Regions from separate parts of the Streptomyces sp. NBC_00425 genome, predicted to be linked through region 3. Evidence: riboswitches for the same ligand, from Rfam matches in the RefSeq annotation. Region 3 holds a riboswitch; each other region holds the start of a gene.
What was found. A riboswitch is a leader RNA that binds a small molecule or an ion and turns the genes downstream of it on or off. The one in region 3 is predicted to bind cyclic di-AMP.
Positions count from the first base shown of each region.

Region 1: another riboswitch for cyclic di-AMP. It lies ahead of OHS82_RS12510 (M23 family metallopeptidase); the one in region 3 lies ahead of OHS82_RS08235 (M23 family metallopeptidase).
Region 2: another riboswitch for cyclic di-AMP. It lies ahead of OHS82_RS18255 (transglycosylase SLT domain-containing protein); the one in region 3 lies ahead of OHS82_RS08235 (M23 family metallopeptidase).
Region 4: another riboswitch for cyclic di-AMP. It lies ahead of OHS82_RS22405 (M23 family metallopeptidase); the one in region 3 lies ahead of OHS82_RS08235 (M23 family metallopeptidase).

Region 1 covers NZ_CP107928.1:2,989,326-2,994,589, reverse strand. The annotation lists gene OHS82_RS12520 (M16 family metallopeptidase) at 1-647, shown strand, start outside; gene OHS82_RS12515 (M16 family metallopeptidase) at 644-2,032, shown strand; cyclic di-AMP (ydaO/yuaA leader) riboswitch at 2,242-2,409, shown strand; gene OHS82_RS12510 (M23 family metallopeptidase) at 2,424-3,179, shown strand; gene OHS82_RS12505 (GntR family transcriptional regulator) at 3,366-4,061, shown strand; gene OHS82_RS12500 (HPr family phosphocarrier protein) at 4,187-4,468, opposite strand; gene OHS82_RS12495 (bifunctional acetate--CoA ligase family protein/GNAT family N-acetyltransferase) at 4,647-5,264, shown strand, end outside.
Region 2 covers NZ_CP107928.1:4,275,497-4,280,760, reverse strand. The annotation lists gene fahA (fumarylacetoacetase) at 1-717, opposite strand, end outside; gene OHS82_RS18260 (HAD family hydrolase) at 1,225-2,049, shown strand; gene OHS82_RS18255 (transglycosylase SLT domain-containing protein) at 2,162-2,644, opposite strand; cyclic di-AMP (ydaO/yuaA leader) riboswitch at 2,649-2,850, opposite strand; gene OHS82_RS18250 (polyprenyl synthetase family protein) at 3,616-4,626, shown strand; gene OHS82_RS18245 (LolA family protein) at 5,161-5,264, shown strand, end outside.
Region 3 covers NZ_CP107928.1:2,002,562-2,007,825, reverse strand. The annotation lists gene OHS82_RS08240 (alpha-galactosidase) at 1-1,705, shown strand, start outside; cyclic di-AMP (ydaO/yuaA leader) riboswitch at 2,010-2,167, shown strand; gene OHS82_RS08235 (M23 family metallopeptidase) at 2,172-3,131, shown strand; gene OHS82_RS08230 (DUF6250 domain-containing protein) at 3,485-4,189, shown strand; gene OHS82_RS08225 (SGNH/GDSL hydrolase family protein) at 4,316-5,101, shown strand.
Region 4 covers NZ_CP107928.1:5,182,180-5,187,443, forward strand. The annotation lists gene OHS82_RS22385 (GTP cyclohydrolase II) at 1-373, opposite strand, end outside; gene OHS82_RS22390 (MarR family winged helix-turn-helix transcriptional regulator) at 537-1,097, opposite strand; gene OHS82_RS22395 (dihydrofolate reductase family protein) at 1,169-2,296, shown strand; tRNA gene OHS82_RS22400 (tRNA-Met) at 2,392-2,465, shown strand; cyclic di-AMP (ydaO/yuaA leader) riboswitch at 2,780-2,946, shown strand; gene OHS82_RS22405 (M23 family metallopeptidase) at 2,956-3,996, shown strand; gene OHS82_RS22410 (aldo/keto reductase) at 4,159-5,103, shown strand; gene OHS82_RS22415 (PrsW family intramembrane metalloprotease) at 5,249-5,264, opposite strand, start outside.

The DNA of each region.
Region 1 (5,264 bases), 990 kb from region 3:
CCGCGCCACGCGACGGCTCCCTGCCCGACGTGATCGGCGAGCAGCTGCGGGAGGTCGTCGAGGAGGAGGTGCCGGCCCGCGCCCTGATGGCCGCCTACCGTCTGCCCGAGGACGGCACGCGCGCGTGCGACGCCGTCGATCTGGCGCTCACCGTCCTCGGCGGCGGCGAGTCCTCCCGCCTCTACAACCGGCTCGTGCGCCGTGACCGCACGGCGGTGGCGGCCGGCTTCGGCCTGCTGCGGCTCGCCGGGGCGCCCTCACTGGGCTGGCTGGACGTGAAGACGTCCGGCGACGTCGAGGTGCCCGTCATCGAGGAGGCCATCGACGAGGAGCTCGCCCGGTTCGCCGAGGAGGGCCCCACGGCCGAGGAAATGGAGCGCGCCCAGGCCCAGTTGGAGCGCGAATGGCTCGACCGCCTCGGCACCGTCGCCGGCCGCGCCGACGAACTGTGCCGGTTCGCCGTCCTGTTCGGCGACCCGCAGCTCGCCCTGACCGCGGTCCAGCGTGTGCTGGACGTGACGGCCGAGGAGGTGCGGGAGATCGCCCAGGCCCGTCTGCGTCCCGACAACCGCGCGGTGCTCGTCTACGAGCCCACCGCCCCCGAAGCCCCCGCCGACCAGGACGAGAACGAGGAGGCGGCCCGGTGACCGAGCTCGCCACGATGGACTTCCACCCCCAGCCCCTGGCGGGCGAGGCCAAGCCGTGGGCGTTCCCGGCGCCCGAGCGCACCGCCCTGGCCAACGGGCTGACGGTGCTGCACTGTCACCGCCCCGGCCAGCAGGTCGTCGCCGTCGAGATCCTGCTCGACGCCCCGCTGGACGCCGAACCGGCCGGTCTCGACGGCCTCGCCACGATCATGGCGCGCGCCTTCACCGAGGGCACCGACAAGCACTCCGCCGAGGAGTTCGCCGCCGAACTGGAGCGCTGCGGCGCCACGCTGGACGCGCACGCCGACCACCCCGGCCTCCGCATCAGCCTCGAGGTCCCGGCCTCGCGCCTGAGCAAAGGCCTCGGTCTGCTCGCCGACGCCCTCAGGGCGCCCGCGTTCGCCGACAGCGAGATCGAGCGCCTCGTGCGCAACCGTCTCGACGAGATCCCGCACGAGCTGGCCAACCCCTCGCGGCGCGCCGCCAAGGAGCTCTCCAAGGAGCTGTTCCCGGCCACCGCCCGTATGTCGCGTCCGCGGCAGGGCACCGCCGAGACGGTCGAGAAGATCGACTCCGCGGCCGTCCGCGCCTTCTACGAGAAGCACGTCCGCCCGGCGACGGCCACCGCCGTGGTCGTCGGCGACCTCACCGGCGTCGACCTGGACGCCCTGCTGGGCGACACCCTGGGCGCCTGGACGGGCTCCGCCGCCGAGCCCCGCCCCGTGCCGCCGGTGATCGCCGACGACACGGGCCGCGTCGTCATCGTGGACCGCCCGGGGGCCGTCCAGACGCAGCTGCTGATCGGCCGGATCGGCGCCGACCGGCACGACCGCGTGTGGGCCGCCCAGGTGCTCGGCACCTACTGCCTCGGCGGCACCCTCACCTCCCGCCTGGACCGCGTCCTGCGTGAGGAGAAGGGCTACACCTACGGCGTTCGCGCCTTCGGGCAGGTCCTCCGGTCCGCGCCGGACGGCTCGGGCGCCGCGATGCTCGCCATCAGCGGTTCCATCGACACCCCCAACACCGGTTCCGCCCTGGACGATCTGTGGCAGGTGCTGCGCACCCTCGCCGCCGAGGGGCTGACCGACGCCGAGCGCGACGTCGCCGTGCAGAACCTGGTCGGGGTGGCACCGCTGAAGTACGAGACAGCGGCGGCCGTCGCGGGCACGCTGGCCGACCAGGTCGAGCAGCACCTGCCCGACGACTACCAGGCGACGCTGTACCGCAGGCTCGCCGCGACCGGCACGGTGGAGGCCACCGCGGCGGCCGTGAACGCCTTCCCGGTGGACCGTCTCGTGACGGTCCTCGTGGGCGACGCCGCCCAGATCAAGGCGCCGGTCGAGGCCCTCGGCATCGGCGAGGTGAAGGTCGTGCCCGCCGAGTAGCCGTCGGCGCCGAGGCAACGGCACGCACGCGCAGGGGCCCTGGTCGACCGCGTGTCACCAGGGCTTCTGTATGTCCGAATTGGGGCGGACGTTGCCTGTCTGCCCTGTGGGATGCGCTACAAAAACCGTGATCCGTTTGAGGATTGAACCCCCCGCCGCTTAGCTTCATCCGGGCTGTCCGTCAGGCACTGCGCCGCAGCCGCGGCACCGGACAGTCATCGCCGAGTCCCCGTACGGCGCGAGCCAGGGGAGCCGGGGACCCACTTTGTGCAGTCCCTGGGGTGAATCGGACGCCCGCGTGTACGCGAGGGGGTCCGTAGGAGACCTTCCTGCTCCGAACCCGTCAGCTAACCCGGTAGGCGAGAGGGAAGGAAAGGACACCCCTGACTTCATGGCGTTCACCTGCGCCACCGGGAAGCACCGCCGGCCCAGCCGGATGCAGCGTTCCACCGCTCGCGCGGTCGGCGTGGCGGCGCTCACCACCACCGGTGTGATGGCCACCGTCGCCTCCACCCCGGCCTTCGCGGCCGAGCCCACCCCCGAGCAGACCGGTCTGATCCCCGTCGTCACGGTCGGCGAGTCCGTCGCCGAGTCGGTCGCCGACCAGGTCGACGAGCAGGTCGCCGCGCAGAAGCAGGCCGCCTTCGAGGAGGCCGCCCGCCAGGCCGCCGCGAAGAAGGCCGTGGAGGAGCGCGAGGCACGCGTGCGTGCCGCCCGTGAGGCCGAGCGCAAGCGCCTCAACACCTTCGTGTCGCCGATCACCGGCTCCTACGTCTCCACCGGCTACCAGGCCAGCAGCTCGCTGTGGTCCTCCGGCAGCCACACCGGCATCGACTTCCACGCGGCCAGCGGCACCACCGTGCACGCGGTCGGCTCCGGCACCGTGGTCGAGGCCGGCTGGGGCGGCGCCTACGGCAACCAGATCGTCGTCAAGATGCACGACGGGACCTACACGCAGTACGGCCACCTGTCGTCCATCGAGGTCTCGGTGGGCCAGACGGTCACCCCGGGCCAGCGCATCGCGCTGTCCGGCGCGACCGGCAACGTCACCGGTGCGCATCTGCACTTCGAAGCCCGCACGGGCCCCGAGTACGGCTCGGACATCGACCCGGTCGCCTACCTTCGCAATCACGGCGTCAACGTCTGACGACCGACGGCGACGGATCGTTCGGCCCCGGCCTCTCGGCCGGGGCTTTCGCCGTTTCCGGGGCCCCGCTGTCCAAAAAATATCCCTGGATTCCGGCTCCCCGTCGGAAATTCCCGCTCATTGCAATAGAGTCACGGAACACACGTCAACCGTCGACGTTTCACGGGGATTAGGCGGAGGTCCGTCATGCGAATTCCGGCGCACTCGGTGTGCACGGCCATCCGGGACGACATCGTCGCGGGTGTCTACGAACGCGGCAGCCGCCTCACCGAGGAACTCCTCGCCCGCCGCTACGGCGTCTCGCGTGTCCCCGTCCGAGAGGCGCTGCGCACACTGGAGGCCGAGGGCTTCGTCGTCACCCGGCGGCACGCGGGCGCGTGCGTGGCGGAGCCCACCGAGCAGGAGGCCGCGGACCTGCTGGAGATGCGGCTGCTGCTGGAGCCGCTCGGCGCCTCCCGGGCCGCCCAGCGGCGCACGGAGGCCCATCTGAAGGTGCTGCGCGGGCTCGTCCGGCTGGGTCAGGAGCGGGCCAGGAGGGGCAACAGCGAGGATCTGCGCTCCCTGGGGAGCTGGTTCCACGAGACGCTCGCCCAGGCCGCCGGGAGCCCCGCCCTCACGTCGATGCTCACCCAGCTCCGGCACAAGATCGCCTGGATGTACGCGGTGGAGGCGCCCGCCGACCCGGTGGAGTCCTGGGCGGAGCACGGCGCCATCGTCGACGCGGTGACGCGCGGCGACGGGGAGCGCGCGCGGGCGGTCACGGCGCTCCACACCGAGCGCGCGACGCTCGCGCACCGGCTGCGCTTTTCCGGAGGACCGGAGCGCGCCGAGCGTGTGAGGACTTCGCAACCTCCCGTAAACATGAGCGGTCTGCGGCATTAACACGGGAGCCGTATACAAAGAAGGAGTAATTCGCGGGGGATTACTTCTGCTGCCCGTGAACGGGAAATGCGAAGGGCTCGCCCGGATAATTCGGACGAGCCCTTCGCCGTGTAATGCGGCGGTGCTCAGACGGTCTCGGGGAGTTCCTCGAGGCCCTCCGCGACCAGCTTCGCCAGCCGGTCGAGCGAGGCGTCCGCGCCCTCGGCGTCGGAGGCGAGGACGATCTCCTCGCCACCCTGGGCGCCCAGGCCGAGAACGGCCAGCATGGAGGCCGCGTTGACGGGGTTGCCGTCGGCCTTGGCGATCGTCACGGGGATGCCTGCGGCCGTGGCGGCCCGGACGAAGATGGAAGCGGGGCGGGCGTGGAGGCCCTCGGCCCAGCCGACGTTGACGCGGCGCTCAGCCATGTGATGCTGCCCTTCGGTGTCTCAGGTTGTCTAGACCAGTGTTCCACACGTGAAGCGTGTGAGGGACGGTCCCTGGGTGTCCCGTCACCATGCGGCCGTCGGATCGCGGCCTCGACCCGACGTGCGTCCTCCAGACTGCCTCGCGCTGTCGCCGGAAGCGAGCCGTAGTGTGGGCCCCATGCAGAGCGCGTCGGACCGGCACGAGTACCCCGCCCACTGGGAGGCCGACGTGGTGCTGCGCGACGGCGGCACCGCGCGCGTCCGCCCCATCACCGTCGACGACGCCGAGCGCCTGGTCAGCTTCTACGAGCAGGTCTCGGACGAGTCGAAGTACTACCGCTTCTTCGCGCCCTACCCACGCCTGTCCGCGAAGGACGTCCGCCGCTTCACGCACCACGACTTCGTGGACCGGGTGGGCCTCGCGGCCACGGTCGGCGGCGAGTTCATCGCCACCGTGCGGTACGACCGCATCGGCGCCGACGGCATGGCTGCCTCCGCGCCGGCCGACGAGGCCGAGGTGGCCTTCCTCGTGCAGGACGCCCACCAGGGGCGCGGCGTCGCCTCCGCCCTCCTCGAACACATCGCGGCCGTCGCACGCGAGCGCGGCATCCGCCGCTTCGCCGCCGAGGTGCTCCCCGCCAACAACAAGATGATCAAGGTCTTCACGGACGCCGGCTACACCCAGAAGCGCAGCTTCGAGGACGGCGTCGTCCGCCTGGAGTTCGACCTCGAGCCCACCGAGCGCTCCCTCGCCGTGCAGCGCGCGCGGGAGCAGCGTGCCGAGGCGCACTCCGTA
Region 2 (5,264 bases), 2.3 Mb from region 3:
GAGGGGCACGTACTCCCAGGCCTGGATGTCGCGGGCGGACCAGTCGTTGAGCAGGCACAGCCCGAAGACGTGCTCGCGGTAGTCGGCCAGTGCGACCGGGCTGCCCTGCTTCGACGGCACGCCGACCACGAAGCCGACCTCGGCTTCGATGTCGAGTCGCGCGGACGGGCCGAAGACGGGGGCGGGGTCGGAGGGCGCCTTGCGCTGGCCCGAGGGGCGCACCACGTCCGTTCCGGAGACCACGACCGTGCCGGCGCGGCCGTGGTAACCGATCGGCAGGTGCTTCCAGTTGGCGAGGAGGGTGTCGCCGGCGTCCGGGCGGAAGATCGCGCCGGCGTTCCGCGCGTGATGTTCGGAGGAGTAGAAGTCGACGTAGTCGGCGACCTCGAAGGGGAGGTGCTGGGACACCGCGGACAGGGGATGCAGAAGCGGTTCGACCGTGGGGCGGTGAGCGGGGTCGGTGACCCACTCCGTGAGCGCGCGCCGCACCTGCGACCAGACGACGCGGCCCGCCGCGAGCAGCGGGTTCAGGGTCGGCGCCGACAGCAGCTCCGCGTGGGGCGAGCCGAGCGCGTGGGCTGCCGCGCCCGCGTCCAGCACGTGCTCGCCGAGCCGGACGCCGACGGTCCGCCCGGTGGCGCCCGAGAGGGAGAACACGCCGTACGGGAGGTTGTGCGGGCCGAAGGGATCGCCCTCGGGAAGGTCGAAGGGGGGCATCGGGTACTGCCTCTCTTTCCTGCACTCTCTGGTGCTCGCCATGTCGTGGTCACCGGACACCGGGCGGATGTCGCGCGGGTGCGGCGAGCCGGGCCACACGTTACGGCTGACCTGGCGAAAGCGACATGGGGGACGGGCCGGCGGGGCGTTTCGGCCCGCAGCGAACCGCGTCCGGCCGCTCACGCCCCGCGTCCCGCCGCCTGCCCCCGACGTATCGCCGCCCGCGCCGGCTGTACTGCCGCCCGCCCCGGACGTAGCGCCGCCAGCCCCGGACGTACTGCCGCCCGCCCCCGGGTGGTTCACGATCCGGCACGAGATCTCGAACCGGCGCGGGAGCCTTCGGCCGTCCGCTCCTCCCCGGCGATGCGTCAGAAAGCCGCTTCATTGAGCCAGTCCCGGGACGGGTCAAGGCCAGTCCCGCAAGGAGAGTTGGCAGAACAGGGCAGGACCTGGCCGTCGTTCGCCTCACGTCGAACCCGGGGGGTACGGCATCCGTATTCTCTGATCATGGCCGCACCTACCGCATATGCCGCGCGCACCGCGTACTCCCTGATCGCCACAGACCTGGACGGAACGCTGCTTCGCGGCGACGACACCTTCTCCGACCGGTCGCTCGACGCGCTCGCGCGGGTGGCCGCCGCCGGCGCACGCCACCTGGTGGTGACGGGACGGCCCGCGCCCCGCGTGCGGCCGCTGCTCGAGCGCCTGCACAGCAGGGGGCTCGCGGTGTGCGGACAGGGCGCGCAGCTGTACGACGCCGGCGCGGACCGGCTGCTGTGGTCGGTGACCCTGGACCGGGAGCTGGCGGAGACCGCGCTCGGCAAGATCGAAGCGGAGGTCGGGCAGCTGTACGCGGCGGTCGACCAGGACGGCGTCGACGGGCTGACGCTCATCGAGCCGGGTTACCGGATGCCCCACCCGACGCTGCCGGCGCTGCGGGTCGGCCGTCGCGACGACCTGTGGTGCGAGCCGATCAGCAAGGTGCTGCTGCGCCATCCCGCCCTGTCCGACGACGAGTTGGCGGCGACGGCCCGCTCGGTGGTGGGTTCGCTCGCCACGGTCACCATGTCGGGTCCTGGCACGGTGGAGCTGCAGCCCTGCGGGATCACCAAGGCGACGGGTCTGGCACTGGCCGCGGAACACCTCGGACTGCGGCCCGAGGACACCGTCGCCTTCGGGGACATGCCCAACGACATCCCGATGTTCGACTGGGCGGCGCGCGGCGTCGCGATGGCCAACGCCCACCCCGAACTCAAGGCGGTGGCCGACGAGGTGACGACGTCGAACGAGGACGACGGCGTCGCCGTCGTCCTCGAAAGACTGTTTCCGTGAGCCCGGTCGGCCGGTCGACCGACCGACCGGCTGCCAGCCAGCCAGCCAGCCAGCTAACCAGCCGACCGGCCGACCGCCGGGCTGCTGTCGGCTCGGGCGCGGCCCGGACCCGTCAGTAGGCGCCGAAGACGTTGTCGATCGAGCCGTAGCGCGCGGCCGCGTAGTTGCAGGCGGCGGTGATGTTCGCGACCGGGTCGTAGGAGTTCCAGGAGGTGCCCTCGACGTGGTAGGCGCGGAAGGTCGGGTCGATGACCTGCAACAGGCCCTTGGACGGGATGCCCGCGGCGGCGTTGGAGTCCCACAGGTTGATGGCGTAGGGGTTGCCCGAGGACTCGCGGATGACGTTGCGGTAGATGCCGTTGTACGTCCCCGGGATGCCGTGCTGCGACATGACCTGGAGGGAGGCACGGATCCAGCCGTCGAGGTTGTCGGAGTAGCCGAGGCTGCTCGCGGTGGCGACGGTCGGGGTGGTGGCCGCGGAGGCGGTGGTCGCGCCGATGAGCGGGAGCGCCAGTACGGCGACTCCGGTGCCGGCGATGGCGAGCTTGCGGGCGAGACGGGACGTGCGGGTGGAACGCTGAGCGGCAGCGGACATGACGAGTTTTCCTCTCCGTCGCCTGCGAGGTGAGCTGTCGGGTTCGGGCGGGAGCTGCCCGGTCGCGTCCTGACGGCCGCGACTTCACCCCAAGCCGTAACGGATTGCCCCAAAAGATCTGAATGTCCAGAACGTCAGGGCAATGTGCTGCGGCGACCTACCTGGTTCCCCCGCTCCTGCCATGCGTTTCTCGGTGGGTGTTACGGGCGGCGGCAGGATTAGGCGTCCGCCCGACAGGCCGGGAACGTATGCGAGAGCACATGTCCGGAACAAGTGCCGGATTCACAGATGACCCCTATTGACCTTGGTCTGTGCCGTATGGGGTACTTGATCCTTTGTGGGTGCAAACCATCAACTCGCTTGGCGCGTGCGGGGAATCGAGGGGCGGTCGGCACCGGTCGTCACAGGGGGGCCAGTGAGTCATGTCACGCCGGATCACAAGAGCGGCGAATCGGGCATTAGCCTCAACTCGCTTGATATGGCGCAGGGGAGAGGCGGGAGGCCCCGGTCGCACTTCCGGTCGCACTCTCTGTCGCGCCCCGGTCGTTCTTCTGGTCGCGTGCCCCGTCGTGTCGGGATCGTCTTCCGTGCGGCATGTCCATGTCGTCGCGACGGGGGGCCGGGTCGGGGCGGGGGCAGAGTCGGTCCCGGGGTGGGGTGGGGTGGGGTGGGGTCGCCGCGGGTCCGGGGCGGACCTCGGCCGGATGTCGGCCTCGGTGTGGAACATGATTCGGTACTTCGAGGCAACCCGATGAATATCTCTTCGTATGGGCTGATCAGAAACATCACGGACGTGATCGGATACGGTCTGGCCCGATGCGTGCACCTCGCGGGCGAGTGCATTCGCCCCCGGGGAACGTGGGGGCTATCGGTGATCGAAACGTGACCGGATACGCTGACTCGAGTGATGGCAGCGACCTATCGACAAACCGCGTAATCGCCAGTAGACACCAGCAGACAGGAGACCCCTCGTGACCGTCGTCGGGCCGTTCGGGCTGAGCGTGCGGGACCAGGCTCTGGAAGCCGATGTCCAGGCCGGATTGGCGGCTGTCGAGGAAGGCTTGCTCGAGGCCACCAAGAGTGAGGTTCCGTTCATCACGGAGGCCGCCCAGCACCTGGTGCGTGCGGGCGGGAAGCGGTTCCGTCCGCTGCTCGTGATGCTCGCGGCGCAGTTCGGGGACAGGCATGCGCCGGGCATCGTGCCGTCGGCCGTGGTGGTGGAGCTGACGCACCTGGCCACGCTGTACCACGACGACGTGATGGACGAGGCGACCGTGCGGCGCGGGGTCCCCAGCGCGAACGCCCGCTGGGGCAACTCGGTGGCCGTCCTCACCGGTGACTTCCTCTTCGCGCGCGCCTCGCACATCCTGGCCGATCTCGGTCCGGAGGCGGTGCGGGTGCAGGCGGAGGCGTTCGAGCGGCTGGTCACCGGCCAGATCCTGGAGACGGCGGGGCCCACGGACGGGCGGGACCCGGTCGAGCACTACCTCGACGTGCTCGGCGGCAAGACCGGTTCGCTGGTCGCGGTGGCCTGCCGGTTCGGCGCCATGATGTCGGGCGCCGACGAGACGGTCGTCGACGTGCTGACGCAGTACGGCGAGCGGCTCGGCGTCGCCTTCCAGCTGGCGGACGACGTGCTGGACATCGCGTCCGACTCGCACGAGTCCGGAAAGACGCCCGGCACCGATCTCCGCGAGGGCGTGCCCACCCTGCCCGTGCTGCGGCTGCGGGAACGGGCCGCGCGTCTGTCCCTGCCCGAGGACATCGCGCTGTGCGAGCTGCTCGACTCCGACCTGAGCGACGACGCCCGGCTCGCCGAGGCCATCGAGGCGCTCCGGGCCCACCCGGCGCTGGAGCAGGCCCGACGGGACACCGTGCGATACGCGAACGACGCGCGGGCCGCGCTGGCGCCGCTGCGTGAGTGCGACGCGAAGGCGGCGCTGATGGAGCTCTGCGACGCGGTCGTCCACCGGGCGGGCTGAACCCTCCCCACGAGTACCCCCCCTGACGCCCCCTGATCGCCGAGCCGCCGAGCCGTTCGGCTGCCGAGCCGCCGAGCCGTTCGGCTGCCGAGCCGCCGCACGCCTGGGCTGCCGACCCTCGTGGCCGTTCGGCGTCCGAGCCCGAGACCCCGCGAGCTCCCGAGCCCCCAGCCACTGAGCTCCCGAGCCCCCAGCGCCTGAGCTCCCGGGCCGTCTGGCCGGCGAGCCGTTGCCGTGGGCTGTCTGCCGCCGCTGCGAGCCGTCTGGCCGGCGGGTCCTGCCGTCAGCCGTTCCGTCCGCACCCGCGTCGAGCCGTCGCTACCCCTACGGGTCATCAGCCGTCCCGGCACTCCCGTGTCATACCGCAGGTGTACGCGGAGTTGAGCCCTCGGGTTGACGCTTCCGAGGAGTCGATTTGGTCAGATGGGAACCACGGAAAACACCACTCCTCACCGATTCGGGTGAGAATGGCGGCTCGGGGTGGGACGTTCAGCGTGATGACCAGCCGCCGCCGACGACGGAGGTAAGGGACACATGGCACCGAAGGCATCCGACGACACCATGACCGGCGGGGACGCCACCGGCGGGGAGGCCGACGACCTGCGCGTCGGACGGCGCAAGGCCGTGCGGTACGTCGT
Region 3 (5,264 bases):
CGGCGATGTCGTCGAGCGCTGGACGACCCTGCGCAACGAGGGCGAGGAGCCGCTGGAACTGCTCCGCGCGGACTCGGCCACCTGGACCCTGCCCGAGCGGGACGACTGGCGGCTGTCGCAGCTGCACGGCCGCTGGGCCGCCGAGTCGCGGCTCGCGCGCACCCCGCTCGGCCACGGCGAGACGGTCATCGGCAGCCGCCGCGGACACACCGGGCACCAGCACCTGCCCTGGGTCGCCCTGGACACCGACGCCACCGAGGAGCGCGGCGAGGTCTACGGCTGCGCCCTCGGCTGGTCGGGCTCCTGGCGGATCGCCGTCGCCCAGCTCCCCGACGCGCGCGTGCAGATCACCGGCGGAGCCGGGTACGACGACTCGGGTCTGCTGCGCCTCGCGGCCGGCGAGTCCTTCACCACGCCGGTCTTCGCCGGCCTGTGGAGCGACGCCGGCTTCGGCGGGGCGAGCCGCGCCTGGCACGCCTATCAGCGGGCCCATGTCGTCCCGGACGCCGATCAGGACCGGCCGGTGCTGTTCAACTCCTGGGAGGCGACCTACTTCGACATCTCCGAGGAGCAGCAGGCGACCCTCGCCCGGCGCGCCGCGGCGATCGGCGTCGAGCTCTTCGTGGTGGACGACGGCTGGTTCGGGGCCCGCACCGGCGACCACGCCGGGCTCGGCGACTGGCAGCCCAACCCGGACCGCTTCCCGAACGGGCTGAAGCCCCTCGCCGACCACGTGCGGGGCCTCGGCATGCAGTTCGGCATCTGGGTCGAGCCCGAGATGGTCAACCCGGACAGCGACCTCTACCGGGCGCACCCGGACTGGGTGCAGTTCCAATCCGGACGAAAGCGGACGGAGTTCCGCAACCAGCTCATGCTGAACCTCGCGCGCGAGGACGTCCAGGAGTACCTCTGGGAACAGCTCGACGGGCTCCTCTCCAGCGCGCCGATCGACTACGTCAAGTGGGACTTCAACCGCTGCTTCACCGACGCCGGCTGGCCCGACGACCCCTATCCGCAACGTCTGTGGGTCGACCACGTACGGGCCCTGTACAACCTGCTGGACCGGCTGCGGGCGGCCCACCCGGGCGTCGCCTTCGAGTCCTGCTCGGGCGGCGGCGGGCGCATCGACCTCGGGATCATGAGCCGCACCGACCAGGTGTGGACGTCCGACAACACCGACCCGCTGGACCGGCTCGACATCCAGCACGGCTTCAGCCAGATCCACCCCGCCCGGGTCATGGCCGCGTGGGTCACCGACAGCCCCAACACGCAGCTCAACGGGCGGGTCAGCTCGCTGCGCTTCCGGTTCGTCAGCGCCATGGCCGGGGTGCTCGGCGTCGGCGGTGACCTCGCCGAGTGGAGCGAGGAGGAGCTCGCCGAGGCGCGGCGGTGGGTGGACCTCTACAAGGACGTCCGGCATGTCGTGCAGCAGGGCGACCTGTACCGGCTGCGTCCCCCGGCGGGCGGCCTGAGCGCCGTCCAGTACGTGCTCGGGGACGAGACCGTGGTCCTCGCCTGGCTCCAGGCCCAGCGGTTCGGCGAGCCCGTTCCGGCGCTGCGGCTGCGCGGACTCGACCCGGCGGCGTCGTACGAATGCCGTGAAACAGGTGAAATCCACCGAGGCGCCGTGCTCCTGCACCACGGGTTGCGCACCGGACTGCGGGGCGACCTTGATGCGTCGGTTATCCGGCTGCGTCGCATCTGAGGTTTCTGTCCGAATTGGATTCTTAGTTCCAACTCGCCCTGTCATGAAGAAAGCTGGAGAAGCGTCACGTGAGCAGCGTCATATCCGTGACCGTACGTCGCCCGTCATGTTCACGTAATTCGTGTGGTTTTCCGGAGTGCTTGACCCGATAGGGTCGATTTGATTCACGGAGCGTGACCGGTAATTCTCGCGGCGGATCAAGAGAAATGCCATGTCAGTGCAACCTCTGCTTGTCCCTGTGCGTCCTGGTCGCTTACGTTCCACACCAATCCGGACGGACGCCTAATCCTGCCGCCGCCCGGAATCCGCACACTCACCCGTGCACGGCAGGAGCGGGGGACCCACAGGCACGACCGCCTGTTCCGGTCCCGGAACAGGCTCGGGGTAAAGCCGCGTCCCGACGTGGCCGGACATCTCCAGTCCGCACCCGACAGCTCACCTCGCAGGCGCCGGAGAGGAATTCGTCATGCCCGCGAAGGGTAAGCACCGCCGTCCCAAGGCCCAGCGTTTCACCCGTTCCATAGCCGCCGCCGGAACCGGCGGGGCCGCGCTCGCGCTTCCGCTCATGGCCGCCTCCGGCGCCCACGCGGCCACGGGGGAGTCGGCCCCCCAGGCCGTTTCCCAGGCCGTCGCGCAGACGGTTTCCCAGAAGGCCGTGCAGGCCGCTCCGGTGACCCGGAAGACCGCCGCCACCCGGACCTACACCGTGCGGTCCGGCGACTACCTCTCGAAGATCGCGACCGAACAGCACGTCAGCGGCGGCTGGAAGAAGCTGTACCAGGACAACCGCGAGGCCGTCGGCGCCGACCCCTCGCTGATCCACCCCGGCCTCGAGCTGTCGATCGGCAAGAGGGCGGCGGCCGGCGCCTCCAGGTCGTCCGGTTCGACCGCTTCCTCGTCGTCGGCGGACTCTTCGCCGAAGTCCTCGAAGTCCTCGAAGTCCTCGGGGGCGTCGAAGTCGTCGTCCTCCGTGGCCTCCGCGAAGACGGTCACCCAGGCCGCCGAGAGCAACGCGGGCGGCTTCACCCTGCCCGTGTCCGGCGCCACCGTCGGCACGCCGTACCACCAGTCGGGCAGCATGTGGTCCAGCGGCTACCACACCGGCGTCGACTTCGTCGTCCCGACCGGCACCCCGCTCAAGGCCGTCGCCGCCGGCACCGTCGTCTCCGCGGGCTGGGGCGGCGCCTACGGCAACCAGGTCGTCATCAAGCTGAACGACGGCTACTACGCCCAGTACGCCCACCTGTCCCAGCTCTCCGTCTCGGCCGGCCAGACCGTCGGCGCGGGCCAGCAGGTCGGGCTCTCCGGCGCCACGGGCAACGTGACCGGACCGCACCTGCACTTCGAGATCCGCACCACGCCGGACTACGGCTCGGACGTCGACCCGCTCGCCTACCTCCGCTCCCACGGCGTCTCGGTCGGCTGACCTCCGCCGAGGACCCGCCCGGCACTCAAGCCGAAGGCCGGACCCCGATCGTCAGATCCGGGGCCCGGCCTTCGGCGTGTCCGGTTGGTGTGCGCCGCCCGGCCCTCGGGGTGTCCGGTTCGCGTGCGGGGCGGACCCCGGTGATTCATGATCGCTTCATTGCGGTCCTGTGGCGTGTCCGGTCGCACCGTCGACAGGAGAAGCCGCGGCGGACACAGTGGTGCCGTCAGACGGCAAGCGCTTTCAGCGCGTTGGCCCCGGACCCGGTCGGACGCCGGCCAGGCGTCGGCCCGGGTTCCGCCGCTCGCGACAGGCCGCCCGCCGCCCCGGTCCGACCGAAGGAGCCGCATCCCGTGACGACGACGCGCAGAGCATTCGGCGCACTCGCCGCCTCCACCGCCCTGACCGCCCTCGCCCCCGCGGCGACGGCGAGGGCCGCGCCGCGCCCTCGGCTCCTCGCCCACGACGACTTCCGGCACGGGCTCGGCCGGTGGGCCGTCGAGCGGGAACAGGGCGGAACGGTCACCGCCTCCTGCGGGAGCCTCGAGATCGACGTGCCGGCCGGCGCCACCGTCTGGTTCAGGCAGCGGCTCGACGGGCCGTACGTCCTCGAGTACGTCGCCACGCCCGTCTCCGCGGGCGGGCCCAACGACCGCGTATCCGACCTCAACAACTTCTGGAACGCCGTCGACGTCCGCTCCCCGGACGATCTCTTCGCCACCCCGCGCGGCGGCGCCCTCGCCGAGTACGACCACCTCAAGACGTACTACGTCGGCTACGGCGCCAACGGCAACACCACGACCAGGCTGCGCCGTTACGTCGGCGAGCCGGGCGTGCGCCCGCTGCTGTACGACTACACCGAACCGCTGCTCGTCGCGAACCGGCCGCACCACGTGCGGATCGTCTCCGACGGCTCGGTCGTGCGCTGGTGGAACAACGGGCGGCTGGTCTTCGACCACACCGACCCGGAGCCGTACATGAGCGGCCACTTCGCCTTCCGTACCACCTGGAGCCACTTCCGCATCAACGACTTCCGCGTGTGGTCCCTTATTCCCTGATTGGCAAACTCTTTAGGAGTGGCCTTTCTCACCGACCGTCAACCCCTGCCTACGGTCGCGTAGGTCACATTCGAAGGTGAATCATGATCTGCCGTGGCAGACGATTCGAAGAGTGACAACAGATCAGTGATCGGGTCGTACGTGGCGGTGGGGGACAGCTTCACCGAAGGCGTCGGCGACCCCGGCCCCGACGGGGCGTTCGTCGGCTGGGCCGACCGGTTCGCGGTACTTCTCGCGGACCTGCGGCCCGAAGGCGACTTCGCCTACGCCAACCTCGCGGTCCGCGGAAAGCTGCTCGACCAGATCATGGAGGACCAGCTCGCCAGGGCGGTGGAACTCGCCCCGGATCTGGTCTCCTTCTGCGCGGGCGGCAACGACATCCTCCGTCCCGGCACCGACCCGGACGAGGTCGCCGAGCGTTTCGAGCGCGCGATCTCGGCCCTGACCGCCGTAGCCGGCACGGTCATGGTGACCACCGGCTTCGACACCCGTGGCGTTCCCGTGCTCAAGCATCTGCGCGGCAAGATCGCCACCTTCAACGGGCACGTCCGCGCCGTCGCCGACCGGTACGGCTGTCCCGTGCTCGACCTGTGGTCTCTGAAGTCCGTGCAGGACCGCAGGGCCTGGGACGGCGACCGGCTCCACCTCTCCCCGGAGGGGCACACGAGGGTGGCCCTGCGCGCCGGGCAGGTCCTCGGCCTCGACGTGCCGGCCGATCCGGAGCAGCCCTGGCCGCTGCTCCCGCCGCGCGGCGCCCTCGACGTACGGCGCGACGACGTGCACTGGGCCCGCGAGTACCTGGTGCCGTGGATCGGGCGCCGGCTGCGCGGTGAGTCCTCCGGCGACCACGTGATCGCCAAGGGCGCGCTCTCCCCTGACGACATCAGGATGCGCATCGCGGCCGTCGCGTAGCCGGTCCCGGATCACCACTCGCTCGCGGGGGAGCGGCCGGCCGTCGGCGTCGTACGGCCGGCCGCTCCACCAGTGAGGTGATCGCACGGGAGTGGCGTCGGCGCGGGACCCGGGGCCGGTGCTGGGATGACCGCACCCGCACCGTCCGCGCCGACACCTTCGA
Region 4 (5,264 bases), 3.2 Mb from region 3:
CCTCGTAGGTGTCGAGGCCCTGGTCCTGGAGGGCGTACGCGTCGAGCTTGTTGTAGAGGCCGATACCGCGGCCCTCCTGGCGGAGGTAGAGCAGGACGCCGCCCGTCGCGGCTATGCGCTCGACGGCCTCGCGCAGCTGGGGGCCGCAGTCGCAGCGGGCGGAGCCGAAGGCGTCGCCGGTCAGGCACTCGGAGTGCAGCCGGACCAGCGGGACCGAGCCCGGGGCCGGCTCGCCGATGACGACGGCGACGTGCTCCTGGCCGTCGACGAGGCCGTGGAAGGTGACCAGTTCGGCGTCGACGGAGTAGCCGTCGTGAAAGCGGAGCGGTACCCGGACGCGGGCGCGCTGGGTGGCGGCGGGGGTGTCGGGCATGCGGGTCTCCCGGGTCCGGAGGGCGGTGGGCCGGGCGTCGCCGGGCGTGAGCCGGGTGATGCCTGGCCGCTGTCTGCTTCAGATTTGAAGCAGTTCCAGTGAAACGTGACCCTACCCATGCTTTAAAGTTGAAGCAACTGCTTTGTGGCGCGCCTCACCCGGCTCACTCTGGACCGGAGCCGGAGCCGGAGCCGGAGCCGGAGCCCGAGCCGGAACAGGGGGACGAGCGCCGGCGCCACGGCAGGTCCTCGGGGGAGGCCTCGCCGCCACCCTCGCCCTGGAAGCCGGCGGCGACCTGGGTGAAGATCTCCTCCAGCTGCCCCACCTGCTCGGGCGTGAGCCGGTCGAAGAGGGTGGCGCGGACCGTCTCGACATGGCCGGGCGCCACGTCCTCCAGCACCGCCAGGCCCTCGTCCGTCAGGACGGCGACGCTGCCGCGCTTGTCCCAGCGGCACTCCTCGCGCCGCGTCAGGCCGTCCTTCTCGAGGCGGGTCACCGCGTAGGTCAGCCGACTGCGGGTGATCTTCAGGCGCTCGGCGAGATCGGTCATCCGCAGCCGCCGCTCCGGACTCTCGGACAGGTTGGCGAGGATGGAGTAGTACAGGTGGGGCATGCCGGCCTCCTGCTGGAGGTGCCGGTCGATGGCGTCCTCGAGGAGGAGGTAGCCGGCCATGTACGCGCGCCAGGCGCGCTGCTCCTCGGGGGTGAGCCAGCGGGTCGTCATGACCCCAGTGTAGTTTTGTTTCAAACTTGAACCAAGATCCCCGTCGGAAGACCCAGTCCGGGAGCACGTCGATGCCGTACCCGTACGTCCTGCTGTCCGCCGCCGTCTCCCTCGACGGCTTCCTGGACGACACCACGCCCGAACGCCTGCTGCTCTCCAGCCCCGCGGACTTCGACCGGGTCGACGCGGTGCGGGCCTCCGTGGACGCCATCCTCGTCGGCGCCGGCACCATCCGCGCCGACAATCCCCGGCTCCTGGTGAACTCTCCCGAGCGCCGCGCCGCCCGGGTCGCCGCAGGCCGGCCGGCCTACCCGCTCAAGGTCACCGTCAGCGGCTCGGGCGACCTCGACCCGGCGGCGAACTTCTGGCACACGGGCGGCGAGAAGGTCGTGTACACGACCGAGAAGGGCGCCGAACGGGCCCGAGCGCTCGGCATCGCCGCGGACGTCGTCCCGCTCGGCCCCGAACTCGACTGGCGCCTCCTCCTCGCGCACCTGCACGACGAGCTCGGCGTCCGGCGCCTCATGGTCGAGGGCGGCGGAACCGTCCACACTCAGCTGCTCCAGCAGGGGCTCGCCGACGAACTCCAGCTCGTCCTCGCCCCGCTGTTCGTGGGCGACCCGGACGCGCCCCGCCTCTTCGGACCGGGCGCCTACCAGGGCGGCCGGCTGCGGCTGGTGGAGACACGGCGCATCGAGGACGTCGTCCTGCACCGCTACGAGCCCACCGCCCCCGGCGCCGGACCGCTCGCCGCCGCGGCCGACCGGCACTGGCTGGCCCTCGCCTGCGAGCTGGCCGCCCAGTGCCCGCCCTCGGACACGGCGTTCAGCGTCGGCGCGGTGATCGTGGCCGCCGACGGGACGGAGCTGGCGCGCGGGCACTCCCGCGAGGCCGGCGACCCGGTCGTGCACGCCGAGGAGGCGGCGCTCGCGAAGCTCGACCCCGCCGACCCCCGGCTCCTCGCCGCCACCGTCTACAGCAGCCTCGAGCCCTGCGCCCGCCGCTCCTCCCGCCCCGCCCCGTGCGCCCGCCTCATCCTGGACGCCGGCGTGCGCCGGGTGGTCACGGCGTGGCGCGAGCCGGACACCTTCGTGACGGCGGCGGACGGGACCGGCCTGCTGGCGGCCGCGGGCGTCGACGTCCTCGTGCTGCCGGAGTGCGAGGAGCGGGCGAAGGCCCCGAACCGACACCTGGTGTGAGGCCGCAGCCGGGGCCCGGGCCGGGGGCGCGGCGGGGGCGCGACAAAGCCTGGTGCTGGGCGTCCCCCGGATGACGTACACTGGAGTCACAACGACGCGGGGTGGAGCAGCTCGGTAGCTCGCTGGGCTCATAACCCAGAGGTCGCAGGTTCAAATCCTGTCCCCGCTACTGAAGGCCGAGGGCCGGAATCCGAAAGGGTTCCGGCCCTCGGTGCGTTCGCCCTCGTGGCGCGTCCCCGCTCTTCGTGACCCTTCGTGACCGTTCGGCCGCCCTGTGCGCCGGGTCCGAGCCGCCGTGTCTACGCGTGTGACGGGTGTGGTGTCCTGGACGAGGGTCAACTCGCCCGTTTTTCACCGCTGCTGGCCAGAAAGTCCAGGCCAGAAATGTTGTTGATCAAGCAGAACGGCTTGGAAACGCACCCCCGGGTCTATTAACGTTCGATAACGCAGCGCGGCCGTCCCAGCCGACACCAGAGTCGTCTCCGTGCGCACGCGCCGAATCCCGCAAGGGAACCGGGGAACCACCACCTTGGGGTGAATCACGCGGAAGCCTCCGTGAACTCGCAGAGTCCACGGCCGGTATACGCGCGTAGGAGACCTTCCGACTCCGAACCCGTCAGCTAACCCGGTAGGCGACGGAAGGAAAGGAGTGCGCCCGCGTGGCGTCCAACCCGCCTGCCCCCGAGGCCCCGTACGCGCCGGCCCAGCCCTCCACCGAGACCTTCGGCTATGGCGGCTACCGCACCGGCGAGGGCCCCTGGGAGGAATGGAACCCCACCGCGGAGTCCATTCGCCCGGTGCGCGGCAAGCACCGCGTCGCCAAGCAGCGCGGCGGCGGATTCGCCCGCAGCTCCACCGTCCTCGGTGTCGGCGTCATAGCCGCCGTGAGCGCGGGCGGGATGGCCAGCGCCAACACCGGCAAGGCCCCGGTCTCCATCTCCATGCCGGACCTGCCGGGCGTGGGCTCGCTGATCTCCGACGACACGCCCGCCCCGGAAGCCGCGCCCGCCCTGGCGAGCTTCGGCTCCGAGACCGCCGTCGACACCGATGCCGGCGCCGGCGTCGATCAGAGCGTCGCCGACGCCGGCGAGGCCCTGCGCAGCCGGATCATGGCCCAGGCCGAGTCGCAGAAGACCCAGGTCGAGGTCAAGGCCGCCGCGGCGGCCGCCAAGGCGAAGGCCGACGCCGTCGTCAAGGCCGAGAAGGAGGCGGAGGCCAAGGCCGCCGCCGCGAAGAAGAAGGCCGCCGAGGAGGCCGCCGCCAAGGTCGAGGCCGCGCGCCTGGCCGAGCTGGCCAAGCAGTACACGCTGCCGACCTCCTCGTACACCATCACCTCGACGTTCGGCCAGGCCGGCTCTCTGTGGTCCTCCGGCTACCACACCGGACTCGACTTCGCCGCGCCCACCGGCACCCTCATCAAGGCCGTCCACAGCGGCACCATCACCGAGGCCGGCTGGGCCGGCGCCTACGGCTACCGCACCATCATGACCCTGGACGACGGCACCGAACTCTGGTTCTGCCACCAGTCGTCGATCAGCGTCAGCGTCGGCCAGAAGGTCGCCACCGGTGACGTGATCGGCCGCGTCGGCGCCACCGGGAACGTCACCGGGGCGCACCTGCACCTCGAGGTCCACGCGAACGGCAACGCCGAAGGCATCGACCCGGCGGCCTGGCTGCGCAGCAAGGGCCTCAACCCCTGAGCCGTCCCTCGAGGACGCCTGAGTCGTCTCTCGAGGAGCTCTGAGGACCATCGAGCAACGGCAGCCCTGACGGCCACCCCCGACGTCAGGGCTGCCGCTTGTTCATCTGTTCTTCGTGCCACGCGAGGAATGGGGCGCCCGCCGCGTCCGTTGAGACGAAGCATGACTTCCCTGAACACCATCGGCTCCTCCGACCTCAAGGTCTTCCCGCTCGCCCTCGGCGGCAACGTCTTCGGCTGGACCGCGGACGAGGCGGCCTCCTTCGCCGTCCTCGACGCCTACACGGCCGCGGGCGGCAACTTCGTCGACACCGCCGACTCCTACTCCGCATGGGTCGAGGGCAACAGCGGCGGTGAGTCAGAGACCGTGATCGGCAAGTGGCTGAAGGCCCGCGGCAACCGCGACGACGTCGTGATCGCCACCAAGGTCAGCCAGCACCCCGACTTCCCCGGCCTGTCCGCCGACAACATCAAGGCCGCCGCCGACGCCTCCCTGCGCCGCCTCGGCACCGACCACATCGACCTCTACTACACGCACTTCGACAAGACCGAGGTGCCCGTCGAGGAGATCGTCGGCGCGCTCGACGAGCTGGTGAAGGCGGGCAAGGTGCGGCACATCGCCGCCTCCAACATCTCGCCCGAACGCCTCCGGGAGTCCCTGGAGTTCTCCGACCGCGAGGGACTCGCCCGGTACGTCGCCCTCCAGCCCCACTACAACCTCGTCTCGCGCGACACCTACGAGGGCGGCCTCCAGGATCTCGCCGCCCGCTTCGGCCTCGCCGCCGTCCCGTACTTCGCGCTGGCCTCCGGCTTCCTCACCGGCAAGTACCGGCCCGGCGCCACGGTCGAGAGCGCCCGCGCCGGCAGCGCCGCCAAGCACCTCGACACCGCTCGGGGCCGCAGCGTCCTCGCCGCGCTGGACGAGATCGCCGGCGCCCACGACGCCCAGGTGGCCACGGTCGCCCTGGCATGGCTCGCCGCGCAGCCGACGGTGGCCGCGCCCATCGCCTCCGCCCGCACGGTCGAGCAGCTCCCGGCGCTGCTGGCGGTGGCGGACCTGGAACTGACGGAGGCGGAGGTCACCCGCCTGACCCAGGCGTCGGCATGAACTGATCGGCGCGCCCGGCCTGTCGTCCTGACTCCTGACCGATTCGGTGCGCCCGGCCTGTCGTCCTGACTCCTGACCGATTCGACGCGCCCGGGTTGCCGACCCGCGTGACGTGGGCGGCCGCGGGTGCGTGACGCGGGCGGCTCTACTGGTGGGGGTCG